DNA from 3 places in the Burkholderia sp. F1 genome. Region 2 is predicted to be linked to each of the others. Evidence: riboswitches for the same ligand, from Rfam matches in the RefSeq annotation. Region 2 holds a riboswitch; each other region holds the start of a gene.
What was found. A riboswitch is a leader RNA that binds a small molecule or an ion and turns the genes downstream of it on or off. The one in region 2 is predicted to bind ZMP and ZTP.
Positions count from the first base shown of each region.

Region 1 (4,274 bases), on a different replicon from region 2:
GCCGATCGCGCGCGACGACGCGCAGCGCCGCGCGCTCGTCCGGCGCTTCGCCGGGATGCGCGCGCAGGTGCTCGCCGCGAGCGTCACCGACGACCCGTTCGGCACGATTGCCGCGATCGAGAGGCTGCTGCGGTATTTCACGCGCAGCAGCGTCGTGCATCTGCGGATCCCGCCGGATGCGATCGGCGTCGACAGCATCGGCCATTTCGCGTTCTTCCATAGCCGCTTCGAAGCGACGCTGTGGCCGATTTCGCTCGGCTGGCTGAAGACCGGGACGCTCGCGCCGGCGACGCCCGGCCGGATCGTGTCCGAGCGCGACGCGCCGAGGCAGGCCGATGCGGAGCCGGCGGTCGAGCATCAGATCGTGCTGTTGTGAGCGGGCGGGTTGACCTGTCGAGCGAGGTGCGGATGTGCTGCTGAGTCCACATGAAATCGCCGCGCTGATGGTGCTGGCCAGCGCGCCATGCCAGCTGGACGGCGAGCTGGCGGAGGTCCGTGCGCTGCTCGGCCACGGCCTCGTCCAGCTCGACGCCGATGCGAGCGAGCACGCGCGCGTGCTGCTGTCGGTTCAGGGGCGGGACGTCGTGTCGCGGCTGGCGTCGACGCCGGCTGCGCGGGGGTAGTGGTCAGCGCGTACCCGGGGCGCCGGTAACCGGGATCGTCAGTTCCATGCTTCGCCAAACACGTCACCCAGCACGCGGGATTTCCATTGGCATTCGCGCCACTCGAGATCCGCTTCGGAGTCGAACACCACGCCGCCGCCGACGCCATATACGCCGGTGCCGTTTCTTTCCAGCACAAGCGTCCGGATGGCGACATTCAGCGAAAAATCCCCGTTGGGCGCCATCCATCCGATGCTGCCGCAATAGAGGCCGCGATCCGCCATTTCAAGTTGCCGGATGCCGCGCATGGCGGCGATCTTCGGCGCGCCGACGACCGAGCCGCACGGGAAGAGTGCGCGCAGCACGTCGAAGAAGGGGGTGTGCCCGATATCCGCGTTGATCGTCGACGTCAGCGTCCAGATGGACGGGTAGCGTTCAAGCTCGAACAGCTTCCCGACGGTGACGGAGCCGGTGCGGGCGATTCTGCCCATGTCGTTGCGCAGCAGGTCGACGATCATCGCGTTCTCGGCCCGGTCTTTCGAGCTTGCCTGCAGCATGCGCGCGGACATCCGGTCCGCTTCCGGGTCCGCATGCCGGGGCGCGGTGCCTTTCATCGGGCGGCTCGTCAGGATTCCTCCGGAGCGGGACAGGAAAAGCTCGGGCGAGAAGGACAGGACATATGAGTCGCCATCGTCGATATAGGCCGCATGCGAGACCGGGTGCAGATTGATCAGGCTGCGATAGAGCGACTCCGGGTCACCTTCGTACCTGACGTCGACCGGAAGCGTGTAGTTGATCTGGTAGACATCCCCATTCTCGATCGAGCGCTTGATGGCCGAGATCCTTTCCTTGTATTCGTCGAAGCCGATTCTCGGGCGAGCACTGAGAATGCGGCTGGAGCGATGCGCCGGCAGGGATTTCCACGCGGGCTCGTGCGACGCGCGCTCGAAGACGAGGGCGGTCAGGCGAGGCGTGGCGTTGTCCGCGGAATGCGAACCGTTTTCCATCAGCGCGGGTTCGAGCCACTCGCCCAGGGAATAGGCGAGTTTGAGGGCAATCCAGCGGCCTTCCTTTTGTGCATCGTCGATATCGGCGATGGCCTGCGGCAGTTCATCGACCGTGCTGGCGGAAATTTTCTTGACGAATCCATGCAGCGCAAGGGCGCTGTCCTGGATGGCATTTTCAAAGCGGCAAGTGACCATCAGACCCGCCGCGCGATGAGCGCGCCGGTTTCCGGCGCATGCGTGGACGAACGGAATGATCCGGGAACCCGGAGGCAATGGGAGGCGCGGGAGAGGGCGGGCATATTCCTGACCGTCGAATGGTTCAAAGGGAAACAGGCCCAGGCGCGCGGCAACACGATTCACGTCGCGCTTCCCGATAGTGTTCTATCTCGTGGCGCCAGTTACGCGACGCGCCGATTCTCTCATACCCGTATCGGCTTTTGTCGTTCGTGTCGTGAGCGCATTCAATGCGGGACGCGGTCACCACGAGGCCGCGAATGCCGCCGGTCCTTCGTGCGATGGAAAATGCGGCAGCACTTCCTCGGCCAGTTCCTGTATCACCTCCGCCGCTGGCCGTGGCGAGAACTGGATACCCAGCGCGGCATGGTTGACGCCCGCTTCCCGCCATTCCTGCAGCAACGCGATCAGCCCCTTGCGTCCGGTTCGCAATATGAACCCGCCGCGCAGCGGGGTGCGCGGGAAGTCAGGATCGTCCACCAGATCCAGCCATTCGTTGGTCATGTGCGGCCGGAATCCGCCGTCGGGAATCAAGGCGCGCCACACGCGGATTTTCTCGGCCAGGCGCTGCGGCCCCAGGCAGTCGTGCGTGGCGCCGGGATAGGTCAGCCAGCCATCCGCTTGCGCGGCGATCCATGCCTGCGACTGGCCGGACGAACCGGTGACGATCAGCGGAACCATGCCGGCGGCGGGCTTGGGCAGGCACTCGGCGCCGTCGAAACGCCCCAGCGGCGAATCGATCGCCAGGTGGCCCGCCCCCATGAGCTGGCGGAAATACCCGACCGCCTGCGCGAACCGTGCGCCCCGTGCTTCATGTGCCAGGCCATAGGCCGGAAATTCGATGGGCCGGTCGCCTGACGCGATGCCCAGCACCAGCCGGCCGCCCGACAACCGGTCGATGGTGGCTGATGCCTTGGCCAGGTCGATCGGATGGCGCAACGAGAAGATTGCGCTGCCCGTTGCCAGTGCAACTTTCTTCGTCCTTGCGGCAAGGAAGGCCAGATAGGTGAAGGGATCGAATACCTGTCCGGCGTCGCCGAACGACGGATCGAACAACGGCACGTCGCGCACCCATACGGCGGCAAAGCCGCGGCGGTCGAGGTCCGCGACGAGGTCCGCCTGCCCGGCCAGCGCGCGCATGTCGCCGTCATAGACGCGCAGCGGCAGAAAGATGCCGATCGTCAGCCGGTCGGGCGCGAACATCCGCCGGTAGCCCGGATGCACGGCAAACGCGGGATAGGAGGCCCCGCATGGAGCCTGGAGGGAATCCATGTCGTTCATGTTCTTTGAGTCCTTGAATTCATGCATGCGTTGCGGGCGCGGGCAGCGTGACGCCCTTGCGTACCGCGGGTCGTGCCGAGACACGCTCATGCCACGCGCACAGGTGCCGATGCCGGCCGAAATCCAGGTCGATGATCCGCGCGATGTGCGTCCAGCCGAAGGTGGCGATGTCGGCGATGGAATAGTCGTTGCCGGCCAGGTACGCATGCGCGGCCAGGCGCGCGTCGAGCACCGCGAAGGCGTCCTCCGTCAGGCGCCGGTAGCGTTCGATGGCGGCCGGGATGCGTTCGTCGGCGAGCAGCTCGAAGTGGACGCGCTGACCGAGGATCGGCCCCATGCTCGACGCTTGGAACTGCAGCCACTTGATCGCCTCCCAGCGGGCCTGGGTACCTTTCGGCAGGAGCCTGCCGGTCTTTTCGGCGAGATAGAGCAGGATGGCAGCCGACTCGAACAGCGTGATGCCGGTCTCGTCATCCGTGATGACCGGAATGCGGCCGTGCGGATTCAGCGCGAGAAACGCCGGCTGCCGGTGTTCGCCCGAGTCGACTCGGACGTGATGCAGGCGATAGGGCAGCGCCAGTTCCTCCAGCGCAATCGTTGCCTTGAAGCCGTTGGGCGAGCTGTCGGTGTAGAGGTCGATCATCGTGCGCTTTCTATGTTTAGATAATCTGAATCAAGTTGAAAAACTAAACTTGAGTCATTGTCTTTCACGTGAAACGTCCGAAAAAGCGATAATTTCTACCCGACGAATTTAGATAATCTAAATCCAATGTCCACCTTTCTTCCGTTGCAGGCCTTGCGTACCTTTGTCGAAGTCGGTCAACGCGGCAGCGTCAAGGCGGCTGCCCAGGCGCTGCATGTCACGCCGGGCGCCGTCAGCCAGCAAATCCGGCTGCTGGAGGACCGGCTCGGCGTGGCGCTGTTCGAGCGGGCGCGACAGGGCGTGCGCCTGACCGAGGCCGGCGCCGGCGTCCATCCGTCGCTGCGCGATGCCTTTGCACAGATCGATGCGGCCGTGGATGCGCTGGAAGCGATCAAGGCTCGCCAGACCCTGACGGTCAGCACCGTGGCGACCTTTGCCGCGTCGTGGCTGGTGCCGCGTCTGGGGCGCTTCAACGCGCGCCACCCGCATATCGAGGTGCGCGTCGAG
Region 1 is NZ_CP172423.1:578,806-583,079, reverse strand. It holds gene ACFIMZ_RS36850 (alpha/beta hydrolase family protein) at 1-376, shown strand, start outside; gene ACFIMZ_RS36845 (hypothetical protein) at 411-623, shown strand; gene ACFIMZ_RS36840 (aminodeoxychorismate synthase component I) at 662-1,804, opposite strand; ZMP/ZTP riboswitch at 1,936-2,021, opposite strand; gene ACFIMZ_RS36835 (LLM class oxidoreductase) at 2,087-3,124, opposite strand; gene ACFIMZ_RS36830 (glutathione S-transferase family protein) at 3,144-3,767, opposite strand; gene gcvA (transcriptional regulator GcvA) at 3,894-4,274, shown strand, end outside.
Region 1: linked by a shared signal. The riboswitch ahead of ACFIMZ_RS36840 (aminodeoxychorismate synthase component I) and the one ahead of ACFIMZ_RS22035 (LysE family translocator) in region 2 are both predicted to bind ZMP and ZTP.

Region 2 (4,274 bases):
TCATTCCCGCCGGCCTGTTCACCATCGGGCTGGGGTTCTTCCTGATGCTCATCGGCAGCCGCATCGAACACGCGAGCTGGCTGACCGTGCTGCCAGGCTGCCTGCTGGCTGGCGCGGGCCTGGGCATCACCAATACCCCTGTGACCAACACCACGACGGGCTCGGTGTCCAGCGCACGCGCCGGCATGGCATCCGGCATCGACATGAGCGCCCGCATGATCTCCCTCGCCATCAACATCGCCTTGATGGGATTTCTGCTGGTGCAAGGGGTGCTGCAATTTCTGCAAATGGCGCTGGCCAAACCGTCCGACGAGGCATCCTTGCGCGCGCTGGCCAATCGTATTGCGTCCGGGAGCCTGCCTTCCGCCAGCGCTGGCGCATGGGCGTCCATGTCTGCGGAGACGCTGGCGGCGACTGGCCGCGCCGCGCTCGTGCACGGTTTCGGCGGGATCATGCTCTACAGCGGCATTGCTGTCTGCGTGCTCGCCAGTGTCAGCTTCCTGATCTTCCCGGACAGGCGGGCGCAGCCATGACCGGCCCCGGCGGGCAGTAGTACGTCTCTGACCTCGTCACAACACAATGTCACGCGGTCATGAGCGCGATCCGTTGCTGGCAATCTCCCGCAGGAATCGGATCGAAGCCTGTTCCAGTTGCGCGATGCCGGGCTCCTCCACCGGAAAGTGACCGCAGTTTTCCAGCATCACCAATCTCTTCTCGCCCTTGATGCGGTCAAAGAACTGCCGGCTCGATTCGAAGCCCGTCCAGCGGTCGTTTTCGGGGTGAGCAAGCAGGAAAGGACAGCGGTCGAAGTCCTCGGGCTCAATGTCCGGCCGCACGGCGAAAATTGACTGCATGAAATTGATCGGCACACGTACGCGGCCACCATAGGGATCCTCGGCAACGAGCCGGTTTAGCGATGGATCGTTCGACATCGCGCCCATTTTGGTAAACCACTTCACGGGCAGTCTCAGTCTGCCGATCAGAGGGGCACAGAAGGGCAACAGGGGCATCATGACGTGGCGCACCAGCGCGTTGCGGGCAAACTGTCGTTTCACCAGCGGCGAGCGCGGATCCGCAAGGGTCGTGGCGATCACGCCAGCAATCGGGCCGTCACCCATCCGCGCCGCGCACAGGTAAGCCAGATAGCCACCAAGGCTTCCGCCGCACAATACTACGCGTCGCCCAGTGTTCCGGTACTCGATGGATGCCAGATCGCATAGCAAGTCGGTCCACGCCTCATAGGAAACCAGTGAAGGAGGCGCCTGACTCAATCCATACCCCGGTAGATCCGGAGCGACTACCTCGTAGCCGGCGCTGTGCAATAGCTTGCCAATCGGCGCGAACAACCGGCCGTATCCTCCTCCTCCATGCACTACGACCACCGTCAGCGGCGATGCAGCGCAGGGAAATCGATCAACATGGATCGATGCTCCTCTCCAGGGGAGCCACTCTTCGTTCGGGCCGCTGGCGGCGGTTACTCGCGCATGTGCGGGAAAGAAGGATTGATACTGTTTCCAATAGGTTTCCGTCTTGTAGCTTGCCTGGGGCATCGGTAGATTTTGTGCGGAACGTGTTATCCAGGGCGATAACTCAACTGTTAGGGGCGTGGAAGGTCAGCATGAATCCGCGTTGCGCAGACCTCCTTAACGCAGGGGCGACGTACAACCGATGCGAGGCGTCGCTATTTCCTGGATTCGGATGCCATCCGCACCGCCAGACCTGTCAGAACGCTTCCCATCAGCCAGCGCTGCACCAATAGCCACGACGGGCGTCCTGACAGGAAGATAGATATCGATCCGGCTGTCACGACGATCAGTGCATTCACAGCGAGGCTGATCGAAATCTGAACGCTGCCAAGCGCCAGCGATTGTGCAAGAACACTGCCATGTCCTGGCGTAATGAACTGGGGAAGCAGCGACAGATACATGACGGCGATTTTGGGATTCGCCAGGTTAGTGACAAACCCCATGCCAAAGAGCTTCCTTGGAGTATCGACCGGTAGGTCGCGCACTGCAAACGCGGATCGTCCGCCCGGTCTGACCGCTTGCCAGGCAAGATACAAAAGGTACAAAGCGCCGCCAAAGCGAAGCGCATCGTATGCGTAAGGTACCGCAAATACGAAAGCCGTAATTCCGAATGCCGCACAGAGCATATAGAACACAAAGCCCAGAGCAACACCCCCCAACGAAATGAGGCCTGCGCGTCTACCTTGGCAAATTGAGCGGGAAATCAGATAAATCATGTTCGGCCCCGGCGTTAGAACCATTCCCAACGCCACAAGAGCGAACATGAGCAATTGTGTGAAATCAGGCATAACCCATCTCCAGGGATAGTAGGTAATGCCCAGGCGCGCGGCGGCAGCAACCTCACGCTCCCCGATAGTGTTCTATCTATATGCGCCAGTCACGTGAGTGAAGAAATCCTAGCATGTCTTCTAGTCTGCCGTCTCGATCCGGACTTCCGCCTGCATGCCCCTGCTCTTCCTCAGCATTCCGACACACAACTCCTGCGCGAGCACGCTCGCCGGCGAAGCCGCTTCCGCGACGCCAAGGGCCACGTATGGGATGCTCATGGGGAAAATTGCGCCCGCCGGAGATGATTTTGGTGCGTCTCCCGGTAAGGCTTGTAGCGTCGTAGATTTCTGTCCAGGATTTCTATAGCAGATCAAAGGTCCAGAGCGACGAATGCAAGACATGATCCGGGGAGTCGCGCCCGCCGAGCCGCCGGATGGGTGAGCGTTTCCGATACCGCGCTCGCGACGCTGCCGCTACCCGTGCAACTCCCGATCCTCGACGCTGGCGCGTTTCCGGCTTTGCTTCATTACGATCAAGCGACCATTGCCCGACACCCGCTCCCGAGCCAAGCCGACATGAAGCCTGCCCCGCTCCGACCCGCGCAGCCGACCGCGTTGCCCGCCATGCCCGCCGCGCATGCGGTGCCCGACCGCAGGCGCATCCGCCGCGACGCGCAATCGGTCGCGTTTGCCGTGACCGGCGACCCGCGCGGCCACCCGGTCGTCGTGCTGCACGGCGGGCCCGGCAGCGGCAGCCAGCCCGGCATCCTGCGCCTGTTCGACCTGACGCGCGTGCGCGTCGTGCTCGTCGACCAGCGCGGCGCCGGCGCGTCGTCGCCGCGCGGCGGCACACGCCACAACAGCACGGCGCGGCTGATCGGCGATCTGGAAGCGATTCGCGAACGGCTCGGCATCGCGCGCTGGGGCGTCGTCGGCGGATCGTGGGGCGCGGCGCTTGCGCTCGCCTATGCAGGCCGGCATCCCGAGCGCGTAACCGGCGTCGTGATGCGCGGCCTGTTCCTGACGTCGCCGCGCGAAGTGCGCCGCCTGTTCACGACGTCGCGCACGCGCGCGCCGCGCGAATGGCGGCGCCTGTGCGCATCGGCGGGCTGCCGCGATCCGCTGCGCCTGCCGTCGTGCTGCGCGCGGCGGCTGCGTCCCGGCGCGGGCGCGGCCGGACAGCGCGCGGTCGCGCTCGCGTGGCGCGCGTACGAGGACGCGGTCCTCGCGTCGCCGCAATCGCGCCATCCGCGTGCGCGCACGATCCGCTCGCACCCGGGCGTCCTCCGGTTGATCGACAAGTACCGGATCCAGGCGCATTACCTGCGGCACGGCTGCTGGCTCGGCGAACGCCGGCTGCTCGCGCTCGCACGCCGCGCGGCAGACGCTGGCGTGCCGCTGTTCGCCGCGCACGGCATGCGCGATCCCGTCTGCCCTATCGGCAACGTCGCGCGGCTCAGCCGCGCCGTGCCCGCCGCCCGGATCGAGCGCGTGCCGGCCGGGCATCTGGCAGGCGACCCGGCATTGGCCCGCAGCGTCGCCCGCGCAATCCATGCGATGTTCGCGGCGATGCCGTGCGCGTAACCGCGCGCACCGCGCGAAGCCCGGAACCGGTTCAGCCGGCCACGCGGTTCCGCCGCGAAGCGCTCAATCCCACGCATAGCGCACGCCGACCCACGCGCCGCGCGGCGCGCCCGGCCCGACGAACTGCTCGTGCACCGGATTCGCGCCGTCGAACGTGTGGTTCGGTCCGTTGAAGAAGTTCTGGCCGAGCACGCCGAAGCTCGCATAGCGCTTGTCGAACAGGTTCGTCACGCTCGCGAAGACCTCGAACCGCTTCGTGATCCGGTACCGCATGTCGAGATCGACGAGCACGTAGCCCGCGATCCTGCCGTTCACGTCCTGGTTGTTCTCGTCGCCGCGCGCATGGACGCCGCTGCGCCACGTGACGTTCGCGCCGATGTCCCACGCGGGCGTCGCC
Region 2 is NZ_CP172422.1:668,311-672,584, reverse strand. It holds gene ACFIMZ_RS22045 (MFS transporter) at 1-533, shown strand, start outside; gene ACFIMZ_RS22040 (alpha/beta hydrolase) at 591-1,550, opposite strand; gene ACFIMZ_RS22035 (LysE family translocator) at 1,682-2,314, opposite strand; ZMP/ZTP riboswitch at 2,335-2,417, opposite strand; gene ACFIMZ_RS22030 (hypothetical protein) at 2,435-2,572, opposite strand; gene ACFIMZ_RS22025 (alpha/beta fold hydrolase) at 2,918-3,877, shown strand; gene ACFIMZ_RS22020 (TonB-dependent receptor) at 3,941-4,274, opposite strand, start outside.

Region 3 (4,274 bases), on a different replicon from region 2:
CACGTCGATGTACGGCACGACGTTGATGTCGGCCATCGCGCGGCGCGAGCGGCCGCCGCGCATGCTGGATCGGATGGGAGTTCCGGCCATGTCGCGCTCCTTACTGGGCCTGACGCTGCAGGATGTTCGAGAACTCTTCGATGAAGGTCTCGAAGCGGATCGCGAGGCGGTCGATGTCGTGCGCGTAGCGGTTGTAGGCGACGACGGCCGGAATCGCGGCGAACAGGCCGATCGCGGTGGCGACGAGCGCTTCGGCGATGCCCGGCGCGACGTTCGCGAGCGTTGCCTGCTGGACGTTCGCGAGGCCGCGGAACGAGTTCATGATCCCCCAGACCGTGCCGAACAGACCGATGTACGGGCTGACCGAGCCGACCGACGCGAGGAATGCCAGGTTCGCTTCGAGCACGTCCATCTCGCGCTGGAACGACGCGCGCATCGCACGCCGCGCGCCGTCGAGCACGAGGCCCGGGTCGCTGATGCGCTTTTCCTTCGCCTTCAGGAATTCGCGCATCCCCGATTCGAAGATCCGCTCGAGCGCGCCGATCGTGTGGCGGTTGTTCGCCGCACTCTGATACAAGGCCTGCAGGTCGCCGCCCGACCAGAAATCCCGTTCGAAACGCTCGGTCTGTGCGCGTGCGCGGCGGATCGCGAACCACTTGCGGAAGATGAAGGTCCACGACATCAGCGACAGCAGCAGCAGCAGTCCCATCACGGCCTGGGCCAGGACGCTCGCATTGAGGACGAGGGAAATGATCGACAGGTCTTGAGAAGTGTTCATAGAGGTTTGAGTAACGTCCCTTCGGGGGCGCCCGGCTAAGGGGCCCGGCTAGGCGTTCCCGGCCGGGGTTGCCCGGCGCGGGCGCTGCGCTGCGCGCGGGGTGCCGCTGCCGCGCCTGACGCCGAACCTTGCTTAGTATCGGTTCAGGAAGGCAAGTTCATAGGCTTTGTCTAAACGGGGCTCACGCGAGCCTCGTTGACAACACAGTGTGCCCGGCGTCGATGACGGGCCCGCGTTGCAGCGCGTCGAGCACCGTCGGCGGGATTGCCGCCGGCCGGATGCCCGTGCGGTCGACGCAGCCGATGCGGATCTGCCCGGCGACGAGCAGCGTGTCGCCATGCCACGCTTCCTGCATGAATTCCACCGACGCGCGGCCGATCCGTCCGGGCCGGCTCGTGATCGCGAGCGTATCGTCGAGCCGCGCCGGCGCGCGATAGTCGAGCGCCGTGCTGCGGACGATGAAGATCGCGCCCGTTTCGTCGGCGAGGCGCCGCTGGTCGATGCCGCAGGCGCGCAGCCATTCGGTGCGCGCGCGCTCGAAGAATTTCAGGTAGTTGGCATAGAAGACGATGCCGCCTGCGTCGGTATCCTCGTAATACACGCGAACCGGCCAGGTGAAGCCGGAAGGCGCTTCCGGGGGGCGGGTAGGCTGAGTCATGGCGCGCATTTTACCGGAAGCGGGGAGGCCGCCTTGCAACCGATTCGTAACGGAATGTTCCGGGCCGCGAGCCGGCCGCCGGGGCGGCTCGCGGCGGACCGTCAGCCGCGATGGACGGTGAGGCCGGCCGGCGCCTGGGCGACGGGCATCATCTCGATCGTGTTGATGTTCACGTGCGCGGGACGCGTCGCGATCCAGTAGATCGTGTCGGCGATGTCCTCGGCCGTGAGCGGCTGGACGTTCGCGTACACGCCGGCCGCCTTCGCGTCGTCGCCGCGGAAGCGGACGTTCGAGAATTCGGTGCCGCCGCACAGGCCCGGCTCGATGTCGGTGACGCGCAGCGGCGTGCCGATCAGGTCGGCGCGCAGGTTCAGGCTGAATTGCCTGACGAAAGCCTTGGTGGCGCCATAGACGTTGCCGCCCGGGTACGGGTAGGTGCCGGCAACCGAGCCGAGGTTGAAGATATGGCCGCGACCGCGCGCGATCATGCCCGGCAGCAGCGCGTGCGTGACCGTCACGAGGCCCGAGCAGTTGGTGTCGATCATCGTCTGCCACTCGTCGAGGCTGGCCTTGTGGGCAGGCTCGACGCCGAGCGCGAGACCGGCGTTGTTGACAAGCACGTCGAGCGCGGCGAACTCGGCGGGAAGGGCGGCCGGCACGGCTTCGACGGCGGCGCGGTCGCGCACGTCGAGCTCGAGCGGCAGCAGTGCGTCGCCGAGCTCGGCCGCGAGCGCGTCGAGACGATCCTTGCGGCGCGCGGTCGCGACGACGCGATGGCCGCCCTTGACGAAGGCACGGGCGATGGCGGCGCCGAAGCCGGCGGACGCGCCTGTGACGAACACGATCATTGCTGCTCCTGGTCGGTAGGGTAGCGGGTGGGGAACCTGCAAGCCTACTGAGATTGCCGCACCGCGGCAAGGCGCAAAGCTCAGCCGGCGCGGGTGGCGCAACTCTGTCCCCGTTTGTTTGCGGTGGCCGCCGCGCGGTTGCCTATTCATGACGCATCCAATAAACTAACGCGCTCATCACCCCTGCGTGACTGGCGATAGAACCCCCGGGTTCAAGGTGGAGCATCCCACCGTGAAGCGCAGGGCGCCGTTTTTGCCGTTCGCCTGGGCAGCCGTTGTGCGCCGTCGCGTGCATCGCCGGTGGCTGTCCCTGCCTCACGTCATACGGATTCTTCCGCCACGTCGAGCTGGTGCCGCCAGCAGCGCAATGTACTCGGCCACCCCGGTCAACCTGTACACACTTAACGGAAACCGTATGTTTGACAGAGCCCAAAGCACCATTGCGAACGTCGATCCCGAAGTCTTTGCAGCGATCGAGCAGGAAAACCGCCGCCAGGAAGATCACATCGAGCTGATCGCGTCGGAAAACTACACGAGCCCGGCCGTGATGGCCGCACAGGGCTCGCAGCTCACGAACAAGTACGCCGAAGGGTATCCGGGCAAGCGCTACTACGGCGGCTGCGAATACGTCGACGTCGTCGAGCAGCTCGCGATCGACCGCGTGAAGGAGCTGTTCGGCGCCGAAGCCGCGAACGTCCAGCCGAACTCGGGTTCGCAGGCGAACCAGGGCGTGTTCTTCGCGATGCTCAAGCCGGGCGACACGATCATGGGCATGAGCCTCGCGCACGGCGGCCACCTGACGCACGGCTCGCCCGTGAACATGTCGGGCAAGTGGTTCAACGTCGTCAGCTATGGCCTGAACGAAAGCGAAGACATCGATTACGAAGCGGCCGAGCAGCTTGCGCAGGAGCACAAGCCGAAGCTGATCGTCGCGGGCGCGTCGGCGTTCGCGCTGAAGATCGACTTCGAGCGTCTCGCGAAGATCGCGAAGTCGGTCGGCGCGTACCTGATGGTCGACATGGCGCACTACGCGGGCCTGATCGCCGCGGGCGTCTACCCGAACCCGGTGCCGCACGCCGATTTCGTCACGACCACGACCCACAAGAGCCTGCGCGGCCCGCGCGGCGGCGTGATCCTGATGAAGGCCGAGTACGAGAAGCAGATCAACTCGGCGATCTTCCCGGGCATCCAGGGCGGCCCGCTGATGCACGTGATCGCCGCGAAGGCCGTCGCGTTCAAGGAAGCGCTGTCGCCGGACTTCAAGGCATACCAGCAGAAGGTGGTCGAGAATGCGCGCGTGCTGGCCGAGACGCTGGTCAAGCGCGGCCTGCGCATCGTGTCGGGCCGCACCGAAAGCCACGTGATGCTGGTCGACCTGCGTGCGAAGCAGATCACCGGCAAGGCAGCGGAAGCCGCGCTCGGCGCCGCGCACATCACGGTCAACAAGAACGCGATCCCGAACGATCCGGAAAAGCCGTTCGTCACGAGCGGCGTCCGTCTCGGCTCGCCGGCGATGACGACGCGCGGCTTCGGCACGGCCGAGGCCGAGCTGGTCGGCAACCTGATCGCCGACGTGCTCGACAACCCGGAAGATGCAGCGACGATCGAGCGCGTGCGCGCGCAAGTGGCCGAGCTGACCAAGCGTTTCCCGGTCTATCGCTGATCGCTCATGCGCTGCCCGTTCTGCCGCAGCGACGACACGCAGGTGGTGGATTCGCGCGTGTCCGAAGACGGCGCCGCGATTCGCCGGCGCCGCCGCTGCTCCGCCTGCGACAAGCGTTTCACGACGTACGAACGGGTCGAACTGGCCCTGCCGGCCGTCGTGAAGAAGGACGGCAGCCGCACGGAATTCGACCGTCGCAAGATCGTCGCCAGCATGCAACTCGCGCTGCGCAAGCGGCCGGTTGCGGCTGACGCGATCGATGCGGCGGTCGCCCGCATCGAATATCTGCTGCTCGCGACAGGCGAGCGCGAAGTGCGTAGCGAGAAG
Region 3 is NZ_CP172421.1:882,251-886,524, forward strand. It holds gene tolR (protein TolR) at 1-90, opposite strand, end outside; gene tolQ (protein TolQ) at 101-778, opposite strand; gene ybgC (tol-pal system-associated acyl-CoA thioesterase) at 960-1,445, opposite strand; gene ACFIMZ_RS04305 (SDR family NAD(P)-dependent oxidoreductase) at 1,538-2,284, opposite strand; ZMP/ZTP riboswitch at 2,462-2,561, shown strand; gene glyA (serine hydroxymethyltransferase) at 2,700-3,947, shown strand; gene nrdR (transcriptional regulator NrdR) at 3,954-4,274, shown strand, end outside.
Region 3: linked by a shared signal. The riboswitch ahead of glyA (serine hydroxymethyltransferase) and the one ahead of ACFIMZ_RS22035 (LysE family translocator) in region 2 are both predicted to bind ZMP and ZTP.